2 regions of the Lactococcus formosensis genome follow, and region 2 is predicted to be linked to the other one. Evidence: predicted binding sites of a transcription regulator. Region 2 holds the regulator's gene; the other holds the start of a gene.
What was found. Region 2 encodes NrdR, which represses ribonucleotide reductase genes. Its sites were predicted from a motif close to ACACNATATATNGTGT; they were not measured.
Positions count from the first base shown of each region.

Region 1 (7,538 bases), 270 kb from region 2:
TTGCTGAACAAACAGTATCAGTAGTTACTTTACCAGATGATGGTATGAAGGGCCGGATTATCGGACGTGAAGGTCGGAATATTCGTACCTTTGAAGCTTTGACGGGGATTGATGTTATTATTGACGATACTCCAGAAGCCGTTGTATTATCTGGTTTTGATCCGATTAGACGTGAGATTGCACGAATGACCTTGGAGCAACTGGTTCAAGATGGCCGTATTCACCCTGCACGTATTGAGGAGCTTGTCGAGAAAAACCGCAAAGCATTAGATCATAAGATGCGCGAGTATGGCGAACAAGCTGCCTTTGAAGTAGGGGCACATAACCTCCATCCAGACTTAATGAAAATCATGGGACGCTTGCATTTCCGTACTTCTTATGGTCAAAATGTTCTTGACCATTCAGTTGAGGTGGCAAATGTTGCCGGAAACCTTGCTGGTGAAATGGGTGAAAATGTGACTCTCGCTAAACGTGCTGGCTTCCTACATGATATCGGTAAAGCATTGGATCATGAAGTTGAAGGTAGCCACGTTGAGATTGGTACAGAACTTGCACGTAAGTACAAGGAAAATCCAATTGTTATTAATACCATTGCAAGTCACCATGGCGATACAGAACCAAACAGTAATATCGCTACTTTGGTTGCTGCAGCTGATGCTTTAAGTGCAGCACGTCCTGGAGCACGTCGCGAATCAATCGAAAATTATATTAAACGACTCCGTGACTTGGAAAATATCTCAACAAGTTTTGATGGTGTTGAAAGTGCATTTGCCTTACAGGCAGGACGCGAAGTTCGTGTCATGGTTAAACCAGAGAAGCTTACGGATGATCAAATCGTAATTCTTGCACGAGATGTGAAAAATCGTATTGAAGATGAAATGGATTATCCAGGAAATATTAAAGTAACAGTTATTCGTGAAACACGTGCGATTGACTATGCAAAATAAAAAAGTACTCTAGGGTACTTTTTTATTTAAAGAAGAATAAAAAACTAAAGTATGTTACAATTTGATTAATTAAAGTTACTTTGTGTTACGCAAAGTAGATATACAAGCCCAACTTTGCTAGAATAGATTGTAAACAATAAGTGAGGTTAAAAAGATGCCCGAACGTGGTTTATTAATTGTCTTTTCTGGTCCTTCTGGAGTAGGAAAAGGTACTGTCCGTGCGAAAATTTTTGAAAATGAAAATAACTTTGATTACTCCGTATCAATGACAACACGTGCACAACGCCCTGGTGAAGTAGACGGAAAAGATTATTATTTCCGTACACGTGAAGAGTTTGAGGAAATGATACGCAAAGGTGAAATGTTAGAATATGCTGAATATGTTGGCAATTACTACGGGACTCCTTTAACTTACGTTAATCAAACCTTGGATGAAGGTAAGGATGTATTTCTTGAAATTGAAGTTCAAGGGGCCTTACAAGTTAAAGAGAAAGTACCAGATGGTGTATTTGTCTTTTTGACACCTCCAGACTTGGAAGAGTTACGTGGTCGACTTGTCGGGCGCGGTACTGATAGTGCAGAGGTTATCAATAACCGTATGATGAAAGCTAAAGAAGAGATTCGCTTGATGAGTGAATACGACTATGCTGTAGTCAATGACAAGGTTGAACTCGCTGCAGAACGTGTTATCAAGATTATTGAGGCCGAACATTACCGTGTTGATCGTGTCATGGAACGTTATGCTCATATGATTGAGAAGTTAGACGAAGACGGAAAAAATTAAAAACAAGTGGCTTTAGTTTTTAACTGAAAGACGCTCAGGCTGCTTGAAAAGAGAGCCCATTGGTACTCGCAGCCCAATGTAGTAGCGTACAGAAAAGAAAAGAGGAAACTGATATGATGTTAGAACCTTCAATTGACAAATTACTCCAAAACGTGGATTCAAAATATTCACTCGTTGTTTTGGAAGCCAAACGTGCTCATGAACTACGTGATGGTAAACGTCCTACAATGGAATTCAAATCTGTGAAGCGTACTTTACAAGCTTTGGAAGAAATTGCAGAGGGAACGGTAACAATCCACCCTTCTCCAGATGCCAAACGTGAAACTTTGAAAGAAAAACGTGAATTAGAACGTCTTCAACAAAAAATGGCCGAAAAACTTATTCGTGAACAAATTGCGAAAGAAGAAGCTGAAGAAGAAGCAAAACAAAAAGGAAACCGTGCAGCTAAAGCTGCTGCTGCGGCTGAATAAAATATACTACAAACTTTCAAGGGTTTATATACCTAAACTTTGGAAGTTTTTCTTTTTCCAAAATTCAGAGTTGACATTCGGTCATCTCTTTTTGCTATAATTAAATCACTATATTTAGCCACAGAAAAAGTAAGCAGAGGAGAAAAATGTTCAAAAAAACAGCACGAATTATTGTAGATGTTCCTCTGATGCAGACAGATAAACCATTCTCCTATGCAATTCCTACAGAGCTGCAAGAGATGATTGAGCCAGGGATGCGCGTCCATGTTCCTTTTGGTAAAGGAAATCGTCTGGTTCAGGGAATAGTTATTGAAGCAGGAGACCACGAAGAAGAGAATCTCAAAGAAATAGCTGAACTTCTCGACTTAGAGCCTGTCTTGACAAAGGAACAGCTCTGTTTGGCAGATGAAATGCGACATACTGTTTTTTCTTACAAAATATCCTGTCTGAAAGCGATGCTGCCTAATTTATTGAATTCAAGTTATGATAAGATTTTGACTAATCAAGAAGGAATTCAAACCAAGTGGAGCGTGCTTGACGAAAGTCAAAAAGTTCAAGCTTTAAAAGATATTAAGGCAGGGAAATTAGTCGTTAGCTACTCTGCAAAGTCAAAAGAGAACAAGAAAATAGAAAAGTATCTAAAGGCTAATGCCAAATTGGCCACTTTTGAGATTGGAAAAGCAGCTAAAAAAAGAGCGGAATTAAAGGACTATCTTTTAAACCAAGAAGCAAGTGTGCGTCAAAAAGACTTGCCATTTTCTTCGACTGTCATCAAGTATTTTATAGAAAATGAACTTGTTGAAGTGACTGAAAAAGAGGTTTCTAGAACTTCATCCGTTTTTGAAGCAGTCGTACCTGATCAAGCGAAAGTTCTGAATCATGAGCAGCAGCTTGCATTTGATGCTATTGTTTCTTCTGCAGATAAGCCCTTTTTACTTGAGGGAATTACAGGTTCAGGAAAAACAGAGATTTATTTACAGGTTATTGAACACTTTTTGGAAAAAGGGCAATCTGCAATTATGCTGGTTCCCGAGATTTCCCTAACACCACAAATGTCTAATCGTTTTATTGCACGCTTTGGGAAGAAAGTGGCAATCATGCATTCGGGACTATCAGATGGCGAAAAATATGACGAATGGCGTAAGATAAAGGAAGGACGCGCACAGGTTGTTGTCGGGGCGCGATCAGCTATCTTTGCACCTTTGGAAAACATTGGAGTTATCATTATTGACGAGGAACATGAAACAAGTTATAAACAAGATTCAAGTCCTCGTTATCATGCCAGAGACATTGCCTTATTACGTGCACAATATCATCATGCACGTTTAGTTCTCGGTTCAGCGACACCTAGTCTTGAGAGTCGAGCACGTGCTCAGCGAAATGTTTATCATTTATTGACACTCACGCACCGTGCGAATGACCAAGCTCTTCTACCTGAAGTTAAAATTGTAGATATGCGTAATAATCTTAGCGATAAGTCTGCCAATTTTTCAGATGCTTTACTTCAAAAAATTCGGGAAAAAATTGAGCGAAATGAGCAAGTAATTTTGATGCTTAATCGTCGTGGCTACAGTTCATTTGTGATGTGCAGGGATTGTGGCTTCGTTGTTGAATGTCCAAACTGTGATATTTCTTTAACCCTTCATATGGATACGAAAACTTTAAATTGCCATTATTGTGGTCATCAAGAGGAGATTCCACAAGTTTGTCCAAGCTGCCAAAGCCGAAAAATCCGATATTATGGCTCAGGTACGCAGAAGGTACAAGAAGAATTAGAAAAATTACTACCAGGAATCCGTATTTTACGTATGGATGTAGATACAACAAAAACGAAGAATGCACATGAGAAAATTTTAAAGAAATTTGGTAATCATGAGGCGGATGTGCTTTTGGGTACACAGATGATTGCTAAGGGATTAGACTTTCCTAACGTAACTTTAGTGGGAGTAATCAATGCGGATACTGGCTTAAATCTTCCAGATTTTCGTGCAAGTGAGCGCAGTTTCCAGTTATTGATGCAAGTTGCAGGACGTGCAGGACGTGCAGATAAAAAAGGTGAAGTTATCATCCAGACATTTAACCCGGGACATTATGCGGTTAAACTTGTAGCTGATCAAGATTATGAAGCCTTCTATCGTCAGGAAATGTATTACCGTCAACAGCTGTCTTATCCACCCTATTATTTTACGGTTCAGATTTTAGTTAGTCATAAGGATGAAGATGCTGTTGCAAAAAAAGCTTATGAGATAGCAAGTATAATTAAGGCAAATTTATCAGAGAAAGCCAAAATATTAGGACCGACCCCTAAACCTATCGCGCGGACACATAATCTTTATCATTATCAAATCCTGGTGAAGTATCGCTTTGAGGAGCAACTGGAAGAAGTATTAAATCAGGTCCTTGATTTAACACAAAAGCGTGAAAACAAGGATGTCAGAGTTCTTATTGATAGTGAACCACAAAATTTTGTATAAAAATGACAAGTAAATTGTCATTTTTTTCTTTATGAGCATTGTCTTATTTTTCGAGGTTTTCATTGCTTACATTTTTAAAGCGAGCACTATATGTTGTGTTGTGATATAATAAAAAATGTCTTTAGGCACTATATGTTGTGTTTGTGTCTTGAGGCGTATTGAAGCAAAATAGTGTGTTCATTACCTCAATGAACCTTTTCACATAGTATTCTGGAAATTAGAATACAAAAAGTTAGGAAGGAAAAAATGGCAGTGTTAGTATTAGCTGGAACAATTGGAGCTGGCAAAAGTTCACTTACAGAAATGTTGGCAGAGGATCTAGGAACAGAGGCGTTCTATGAAAGTGTAGATGATAATGAGGTTTTACCTCTCTTTTACCAAAATCCACAAAAATATGCCTTTTTGTTGCAAATCTATTTTTTGAATAAGAGGTTTGACTCGATAAAAAGAGCACTTTCGCATAATAATAACGTCCTTGACCGTTCAATTTATGAGGACAGTTTGCTTTTTCATCTGAATGCAGACTTGGGACGAGCAACAGATATTGAAGTAGAAGTTTATGATGCTTTACTGGAAAATATGTTAGAGGAAATCAACACAATAACTTTCAAAAAGCGCCCTGATCTCTTGATTCATGTGAGTGTTTCTTTTGAAAAAATGCTCGAACGTATCCAGAAAAGAGGACGTGAGTTTGAACAATTGGAATATGACAGCTCACTTTATGACTATTATCAAGAGTTAAACAAGCGTTACGAAAAATGGTTTGAGGATTTTGATATTTGTCCGAAAATTCAAATTGACGGCGATAAGTATGATTTTGTTGAGGATGAAAAAGCAAAATTATTTGTCCTTAAACAAATTAAAGATAAGCTCGCAGAAATTGAGGAGGAGAACAGCAAATGAATTTAACTGTTTTCTTATCGGCCCGAGATGGAAAAAATCCGACTCATTTATTGCGCAGTAAGAAACTCGGAGAAGCAATAACGCGTAGCGGGCACACCTTAGTGTATGGAGGTTCTCAAGAAGGATGTATGGGTGCTGTATCGGATGCGGTGCTAGAGAATAAGGGACAAGTTATTGCTGTTTATCCTGAAGGAGTCTTACCTTTAGAGCCGCCACGTCAAAATGCAACAGAGCTTTATCTGGCTAAAAATATGGATGAACGCAAGCGCAAGTTGATTGATTTAGGCGAAGCATTTATTATTTTGCCTGGAGGCTTTGGGACAATGGAAGAAGTTTTTCAGCTCCTGACGGAGATGAGCATTGGACAAACAGAAATACGGCCGGTTATTTTCATTGATAAAGACTTCTATCTTCCTTTATTTAATATGATTCAGCAACAAACCAAAGAAGAAATGTTGTCTTTAGAAGTTTTAGAAGCTGTCCATCTAGTTGAGACAACGGAACAAGCCATGCAGTTATTAGGAGACTTAAATTATGAACAAGCTATTTGAACAAGAAGTAAAAGTGTATCTTGCAGCACCCTTTTTCAGTGAGAGTCAAATTCAAAAAGTGGAAAAATTGGAAGCAGCACTTGCTAAGAACGAAACAGTTGCCTCTTATTTTAGTCCCATGCGTTGTCAACGCCCAGAAGGTTTAGCAGAGGATGTTGAACCATTTACACCAGTGTGGGCAAAAGCTACAATGGAAAACGACGTTAAAGAAGTGGAAGCTGCCGATGTAATTGTTGCCATTTTAGACTATGATGGACAGGATACGGATTCGGGTACTGCATGGGAGTTAGGCTATGCGATAGCGAAAGGCAAACCGACTTTCTTAGTTCGTTTTGAAGAAAATGGACCGGGAAACATTATGCTCACAGAGCGAAATACCGCCTTCTTCACCGAAGCTGAACAAGTAGAAACATATGATTTTATGGAAGCTCAACCCCTACCTTATACCGGCAAATATATATAGTTATTATTTATTTTTAATTCATTTTGGGGCTAACAAATAATAAAAGAGAGATGCATTGTTGTGCTCTCTTTTTTATTTTTTTATTGAAAGTGAAGAATATCCTGAGATTATAGTCTATAATCAAGGGTATGAAAAGGAATAGGGGTTAAGAAAATGTTATAATAAAGGCACACATTTTTTATAGGGTAAGAAGAAAGTTTTTTATGAAAAATAAAAGAGGAGGATGAGGGACACGAGAAATATGTTCAAGGAAATCACAATAAACTTGAAGCATTAAGAAAAAGATTTAGACAACGTGTTAAAATAATACTATGACAAAAACAAAAATCATATTTATGGGGACTCCTAAGTTTTCTCAAACGGTATTGCAAGGATTGATTGATAGCCAACGTTATGACATTTTAGCTGTCGTCACACAGCCTGATCGTAAGGTGGGACGTAAGCAAGAGCTTCGTCAAACACCCGTAAAAGAGCTGGCATTGAAAGCGGACTTGAAAATTTTACAGCCTGAGAAATTATCTGGTTCAGCTGAAATGGATGAATTACTGGCATTTGGTGCTCAAGGTGCAGGTATTGTAACGGCAGCCTTCGGGCAGTTCTTGCCAGGAAAATTACTTGATGCAATGGCTTTTGCAGTAAATGTTCATGCCTCTTTGTTGCCTAAGTATCGTGGTGGAGCACCGATCCATTATGCAATTATGAATGGCGAAAAAGAAGCAGGCGTGACCATTATGGAAATGGTCAGAAAGATGGATGCAGGGGATATGGTTGCGAAAGCTTCTACTCCGATTTTAGATGAAGATAATGTAGGAACGATGTTCGAAAAATTAGCTATTATCGGCCGTGATCTTCTTCTTGAAACGTTGCCTCTATACGTTGCAGGAGAAATCAAACCAGAAGCGCAGGATGAAACACAAGCGACTTTCTCTCCAAACATTAGCCCTGA
Region 1 covers NZ_CP141721.1:1,055,999-1,063,536, forward strand. Annotated here, with positions in the region: gene rny (ribonuclease Y) at 1-947, shown strand, start outside; gene gmk (guanylate kinase) at 1,102-1,731, shown strand; gene rpoZ (DNA-directed RNA polymerase subunit omega) at 1,845-2,201, shown strand; gene VNN39_RS05160 (primosomal protein N') at 2,348-4,675, shown strand; gene VNN39_RS05165 (deoxynucleoside kinase) at 4,922-5,578, shown strand; gene VNN39_RS05170 (TIGR00730 family Rossman fold protein) at 5,575-6,129, shown strand; gene VNN39_RS05175 (nucleoside 2-deoxyribosyltransferase) at 6,113-6,592, shown strand; gene fmt (methionyl-tRNA formyltransferase) at 6,904-7,538, shown strand, end outside.
Region 1: the regulator NrdR is predicted to act here: its motif matches at 4,759-4,774, upstream of VNN39_RS05165 (deoxynucleoside kinase).

Region 2 (7,538 bases):
AAGTTTTTGTAAAATCCTCAAATTGAACTGCCGCAAGTTTCATTACATTTTCCATAATCTCAAAACCAATACGATAAAGAAAATCAAAACCAGACTTTTCAAAATTACCATCACTCATACCAATCAGTAATGCTTCAACTTCTAGTACATCTTGCTGAAAGATATCTGTTTCTCCAAGATGTGATTGAAGTAAAGCGAGGTAAATCAGCATCGGAATATAACGACTATGAATGACCTGTACACGTAATTCAGCAATTAATTGACTAATTTTCTGTCCTACTTGATAAATAAAGAGTGGATTTTTATGATTGAGATACTTCGACAAAACATAGTAATCACTCTCTTCATTGAGTTCTTGCAGGAAACACCAAGCCATTTTACGTAATTCTTTCGACTCGCCTTCAAGGTAAAAGCCTAATTTACGGGAGTATTCTAAACTAGTGTCTCCGTTATCCAGTTGCCGACGCAACTTTTTAATATCAGATAAGACGGTATTTCGACTCACATTTAAAAGAGACTGGAAATCACTTATCGATAATGCTGTACGTTTAGAAAAGCATAGTAAATAAATCAAGCATTTTCGCTTCTCTTCACTCAATGTTAGCGCATATTCTTCGATATTAAAGCGAATCTCCTCAAAATTTTCTAATTTTTCTGGAAGTGCTAATACATTATTAGTAAATTCTAGTGGTCTTTGAGATTTCTCTTGCAAAATTTGATTCAACCCAAAGAGTTGTCTCTGAAATTCCTGGTTTTTGAGTCCAGTAACTTCAAGGATTTTATCAAGTTTCCAGAAACGTCTTTCTGAAAACAGTAGGATATCTAAGTTATAACTAAGCATCTTTTTTCCTCACAATTAAATTATAGCCGAATTTTTGCTTCAAAATTAAGCTATTCGGTCCAAAACAAGAAAACGTTTTCTTTGCCGGTTGGACTCTTCTAAAAAAATTTTTTAATTTAAAAACCGCTTCAGTTCAAAGCGATTTTTAAATTAAATGATCAATTCTCATAAACTATTTTAAAATAAAAAGCCTTGAATCTCCCAAGACTTAGACAATCTCAATCCCATGTAAAGCCGCAAAGAAAGCTGCTTGACTTAGATTAACTTTAATGTTTTTAGCCAATTCAGGACTCACGTCAAGGCGTTCAAAAGTGTTACTTGAAAAATCAATCCCTGATAAAGACGTTTCCCAAAAATTCGTAAGTTCCAAGTCATTACCTTCAAATCGTACCTGCTTAAATTGACTAGCAATAAAAAGGCTCTCTTTCATCATACTGTCTGAAAACAGTACATTCTTCAATCGAGAACTTGAAAAATTAACGTAATTAAGCAAACAATCCTGAAATTGGACATCCTGCAAAAAAGCATTGGTAAATTCAGTCCCCAGTAATTTACAATCTTTAAAAATACATCGGTAAAAGCCGAATTTGGAAAAGACCAGATTAGAAAAATCGCACTTTTCAAAAATACAATCCGTAAACTCTAAATCCGCAGTTATATCTAACTCAAAGTCGATATTTTGTAGACGACATCCACTGAAAAGCTGACGGTCCTCTAAATAGATTTCTTGATTTTTCAACTCTACTTGGTAGGCTTCGTTGTCTTCTAGAGCAGTAAAATCAACAGCTTCTAACTCAGCAGGGATTTTTGGTGAAAGAATTTTCTTCATAAAAGTCCTTTTTCTTTCAGATTTTCTGTAGATGCTTTTTGTTCTGATTGTCCCCATTGATCAACTATTCGACTTGACCAAGTGGAATTTAGACGACGTGCTCCAGCATAATCATCTTGAACTTTATCGTAATTACGCAGTACTTCTTCATCTTGTGGAATATACTTCTCAGGAAATACAACAGCTTCGTAAGGTAATCTCGGTTTAACTGGATTTACACGTGCAGGTTTACCAAGAGCCACAGCAAAAATTGGGTAAGTATAATCAGGAAGGTTTAATATTTCAGAAATTTCACGCGCTTGATCACGAATCAAGCCGACCATTACACCACCGTATCCTAAGGATTGTGCAGCAAGTAATGTATTTTGTCCGGCTACTGCAGCATCAACTGAAGTAATGAGGAGCGATTCAACACCTTCTGGTTGAAACTCACCACCGTTCATTTCGACTGCTGTTTTTGCTCGATTAAGGTCTCCAACAAAAACCAGAAAAGCAGCACAATTTTTAATTGCTTTTTGAGGCTGTTGGGCAAAAATAGCATCTTTTTGTTCTTGGGATTCCACAAGAACAACCGAATAAGATTGAAAGTTTTTCCAGTTGGGTGCTGCCCGCCCCGCATTAATAATTATTTTTAACACATGTTCTGGGATTTTTTCATCCGTAAAATTACGTACAGAACTATGTTGCATCATCAGATCAATTGTTTCATTCATGTCGGCGATTTACTCCTTCTAAACGAACTTCAGACGCTAAATACTTCACACGCTCCATGACGCGTTTTGCTGGCCAGATTTCATCTGCTTTTTTAGTCTCTGCCAAATGTAGCTCAAGTTCTGTCATATTCAAATTTGAAGTGAAAAATGTTGGAAGATTTTCTTGCATACGATGCTGTAAAATAACCTGTAGTATGCTGTCACGCACCCAAGCATTATTGAGTTCAGCACCAATATCATCTAAGACCAAGACTTCAACTTTTTTAATTTCATTAACCCAATATTTGGCGTTGTCAAAATCAAGGTCAGAGATAAAGGTTGGGTAGTGTAATAAAGTAGTAGAAACGCCTTTTTTCGAGAGCTCATTTGCCATTGCAGCCATAATAAAAGATTTTCCTACACCAAAATCGCCGTAGATGTAAAGTCCTTTTTCTTGTGGAAAATTATCAATAAAGTTTTCTACTTTCCGGAACAAGTCAAATTGATTTTGATTGTCTGTGAAGACATCCGCATAAAAATCAATTTGCTTCATTTCTTTAGGTAAACCAATAATCTGAACGCGGCGTAATTGATTGCTGGCTTCTTGACGGCGTGCCAGTTCAGCTGTCGTTTGATAAGATACATCTGCGTAGCCATGATTCATAATCAAGACAGGTTCATAGCCATCAGCTGCCATTTTTTCATGTTCTTCGAATTTTTTTCGTTCTTTAACAAATTCATAAAACTTCGAATAACTACGCTGCACCTCATCTTCGGTCATTTGATTTTCAGAAATAAAAGCTTGAACGTGTTCATTTTTCATGACTTCAGCGACGAGCTTTTCAAAATTTCCACGTACATCTGGGCGCTTACTCAAAAGTTCTCCAATTGATTCCATGCTCAATTCTCCTTCTTGTCCTTACGGCGGGAAGCCTTATATTGCTCGAACTTGGCAATATCTTCTGCACTGGTCGTGTTTACATAGCTGGCATTGGACCATTCAGGCGCTTTTTTGACCAATTTGCCTGAGTTTTTATAATTTTTGTTAGCTTTTTGCTTTTCTTCTGCTTGTTGTTGACGTTCCAGTATTCTTTTTACTGCTGTTTCAGAATTATAAACTTTATGGCGCATCCAATCATTTGCCAGAGTGTTAACAAAGCGAGCATTCAGACTAGCATTTCCTTGTTGAATCAAAACATAGTGTATCAAAATATTTTGCACTTGGTCCGTAATATTTTGCTTGTCTAAATTATTCAATATCTTAAGTTCTTCCTGTGAAGCAAAACCACCAGCTTGTTGTTTAAGCTTATTTAAAAAATCACGTGGGCTGACCTCTTTACTGATGACAATCAAGTCCTGGAATCCCTTAGGAAACTCTGACAAGGCAGGTAAAGGTTCAGATTTTCCAGCTAACATTCTTGTCAGGTTGGCTGTGTTTAAAGTTTTGTCAGCATTAGCTGTTTGCTCAGCTGCTTTAAATAATTCATACCAGTTGAGATCAAATTTTTCAGCCAAACCATACAGAGTCAAGATATCTTGATTTTCATTTGCAAAAGTCAGATGCTGATTTTCCATAATACTCTTGAAGGAATTCAAATCAAATTTTTCTGTTTGAATAGCAGTGTGCGTAGGCTCGAATTTCACGGCATAAACTTCATGAAACTTTTTCGTAATTTCTAGAGCATCAGGTTCGTGTTTTTTGGCCAAAGCGTTAACTTTATTTTCCCCGATACGTGAAATCAGCAATTGCTTATAAAATTCATCTGCTAAAAATTCTTCAAAAGTTAAAGGACTTTTTACTTCTAGAAGATATCCCGGTTGTTGATCAAATACTCGCACAAGTCCAATCCCTGAGAGTTTATCTAAAGCTTCGAGAAAAGGATTGAGCCCAAAGTCAAGATACTCTAAAAAATGAGAAATCTTGCCCGTCGAAAAAACGCGCAAGAGTTGATAGAGGCCAAAAGCGTCTCGCCCAATAATAGGCAAGTAAAGTAGCGAAAAAGTATCGGCATCAAAGCTGATTTTTCCTCGATTTAGAATAGAAAATGAATCGCCTGGTCTCATAGTTTTTCCTTTTATTTCTCTTTTTTAGAACAGTTAGTCTTTTTTCGTAATCTTTTTAAGTAGGTCTTCGATTTCACTCACATCTTTGAAGGAACGGTACACACTCGCAAAGCGGACATAGGTAATATCATCCAAATCCATTAATTCTTCCATAACAAATTCACCAATGACTTCGGTACGTACTTCATTTTTTTCCAAGCGGCGAACTCTTTGTTCGACACGATCAACTAATTTTTCAATGGATTCACTCGTCACAGGTCGTTTACGTGCACTGCGTACTATTCCTGTGATAATTTTATCACGATTGAAAACTTCACGTGTCTCGTCACGTTTAATGACCAAAAGTGGCATTTCTTCAATCCGTTCAAAAGTCGTGAAACGGTTTCCACAATTTTCACATTCACGACGACGACGAATCATATTATCAGCTTGACGTGAATCTACAACTCGTGACGATTCAGATTGACATTTTGGACATCTCATAGCTTAACCTCTCTTTGGGAATTTTGCTTCTAAACGGTAAATCACTTGACCTTTGCTTGAGAATTTTGCTTCATACTCTGTCATTACATTGACTTTGGCAAACTCTTCATCTGCGTGCAAATCTAACCATACTTTTTCTAAAATCATACCATACTGACTCATACTTGCCAATGAATATTCAAAAAGGCCACGGTTATCTGTTTTAAAATGGATTTCTCCTTCTGATGGTAAGATTTGTTCGTAAGTCTCTAAGAATGATTTGTAGGTCAAACGACGTTTTTCATGACGTGTTTTTGGCCAAGGATCACTAAAGTTCAAATAAACACGCGAAACTTCAGCATCTTCGAAATATTCTGTTAAAGCTGCGCCATCAACCAACATCATTTGCACATTAGGTAGATTGGCTTCCAAAGCTTTGTCTAAAGCGTGAGATAAGACGGACAGTTGCATATCAATCGCAATATAATTAATCTCTGGGTTTTGGGCAGCCATTCCTGTGATAAAACCGCCCTTACCACATCCAACTTCAATATGAATCGGGTGATCATTTCCAAAACGCTCTGCCCAACGTCCTTTAAAGTCTGCTGGGTTTTCTACAACAACATGTGCGTTACTTTCTAAGTGTTCCGCAGCGCCTTTACGATTTCTTACGCGCATTTTTTCTCCTATTTATTGAAAAAATAAGAAGGCAAGCCTCCTATTTTTATTTTCTAAGTTTTAAAATAAACGACAAAAATTTTGAAAACGAGCAATTTCTTGTTCTGTTTCCTTAATTTGTTCTCTTGCCATATATTCCGAAATCTGACGTAGGAAAGAAAGCTTTCCATACCAGATTAATTCATGTTCTATATTTTTAGCTGTTTTATAACCTGCTTGATGGAGCCACTCTTCCCAGTTTTCGGGTTTTATATAGTGGGTTAGAACATGTGCTATATCCACTAAAGGACTACTTAAAAGGACCGTATCCCAATCCACAAGATAAACTTTGTCACTGTCATCATCTACCAGCCAGTTTTTATGATTCACATCACCATGAACAACTGTAACGTCTTCTTCTTTTAACTCAGGAAGATTTTCTGAGAGTTCCACAACGACATTTGAGAGAAAGCCGTTGGTTTCAAAGATTGAGCTTTTACTCAGTACTTGTTCCAAAAGATCAGCTGGAAGCATGACTTCGTTATCTAACTTTTTACAGGCTTCGATAAGTTTTTCGCTTTGATGTAAATGCCGCAAAATTTCGCCAATACGTGAATCATTCATTTCATAAGGTTTCAACGTATGACCATTAATCCAAGGTTGAGCAGCTAACATGTCACCTTCTGCTGTACGCTTCGTCCATAGAACTTGTGGCGTAATACCTTCAAGATACACACTTGTCAAAAAAGGGCTACAATTTTTTTTGATAAAAACACGTTTATTGTCGCTTTCGCCAACAAAAGCATTTCCTGAACCGCCTTTGACAGGCATCATTGATAGGCTTGAAGATGTCATATTTACTCCTTTCTTTGGTTTTTTTATGGTTTTGCTTTTGGGAAGTTTTCTTCTAGTGAGTGTTCGTGCCGCTATCGGCAACGTCACCCCTGAAGCTTTTATCTAGTCTTTCACACATCAAAAAATGCTATAGAAAGCTTCACAAATAGATTACATCACTGAACAAATTATTTATTTGGATAGTGAATCAAAATTGTTTGAGTCAAAATGTCAGCATATTGATAAGACTCTGTTGTTTTTGGACCACGTGCTGGGATATTTTCAATAACAAAGTGTGTGGCATAAGTCTCAATCAAGTTGACTTTATGACGATTTTCACGTTTACGTCCAAATTGTGATGTAATTTCAATGGTTTGGCCAACATGTTCTTCAACTTGTTTTCTGATATCTACGATTTTTCCTACTTCTTGGCTTTGATTTTGGTTATCCATTTTACTCTCCAATTTTTCTCTAGAAATGCAAAGACAGGCGTTTTCCGCCTAGCTTACCATTATAAATTTTAAATCTTATCCATTATAACACGAATACCCCTAGAAATGCTAGTCTTCATATCTGTTATCAATACTGGCAAATTTATTGTATTCTTTCAGGAAGAGTAATTCTACAGTTCCCCGACTTCCTGAACGGTTTTTTTCAATAATAACTTCTACTTTATTGTCGACTTCTGGGACTTCATTAAAGCCATCGTCATCATCATCTGCCCCGGCACGATCATAATAATCATCCCGATAAAGAAAGGCAACAATATCAGCATCTTGCTCGATTGACCCAGATTCACGAATGTCTGATAAGACAGGCCGTTTATCTTGACGTTGCTCTACTCCACGTGAAAGCTGACTTAAAGCGATGACAGGAACTTTTAGTTCTTTTGCCAAAATCTTCAACTGACGTGAAATTTCTGAGACTTCTTGTTGGCGGTTTTCTCGTCCTGTACCCGAAATTAACTGCAAATAGTCAATAACAATAAGTCCAAGATTACCTGTTTCCTGTGCTAACTTACGAGAGCGTGCACGTATCTCTGTAATTTTAATCCCTGGGGTATCATCAATGTAGATACTTGCTTTCGAAAGTGTTCCCATAGCAATAAAATACTGGTTCCACTCCTCGTCATTAAGTTGTCCAGTACGTAAGTTATGAG
Region 2 covers NZ_CP141721.1:1,327,475-1,335,012, reverse strand. Annotated here, with positions in the region: gene VNN39_RS06560 (BglG family transcription antiterminator) at 1-841, opposite strand, end outside; gene VNN39_RS06555 (pentapeptide repeat-containing protein) at 1,050-1,670, opposite strand; gene VNN39_RS06550 (nitroreductase family protein) at 1,667-2,383, opposite strand; gene dnaI (primosomal protein DnaI) at 2,376-3,260, opposite strand; gene VNN39_RS06540 (DnaD domain protein) at 3,263-4,426, opposite strand; gene nrdR (transcriptional regulator NrdR) at 4,460-4,909, opposite strand; gene trmB (tRNA (guanosine(46)-N7)-methyltransferase TrmB) at 4,913-5,566, opposite strand; gene VNN39_RS06525 (phosphotransferase family protein) at 5,627-6,400, opposite strand; gene VNN39_RS06520 (Veg family protein) at 6,568-6,831, opposite strand; gene dnaB (replicative DNA helicase) at 6,940-7,538, opposite strand, start outside.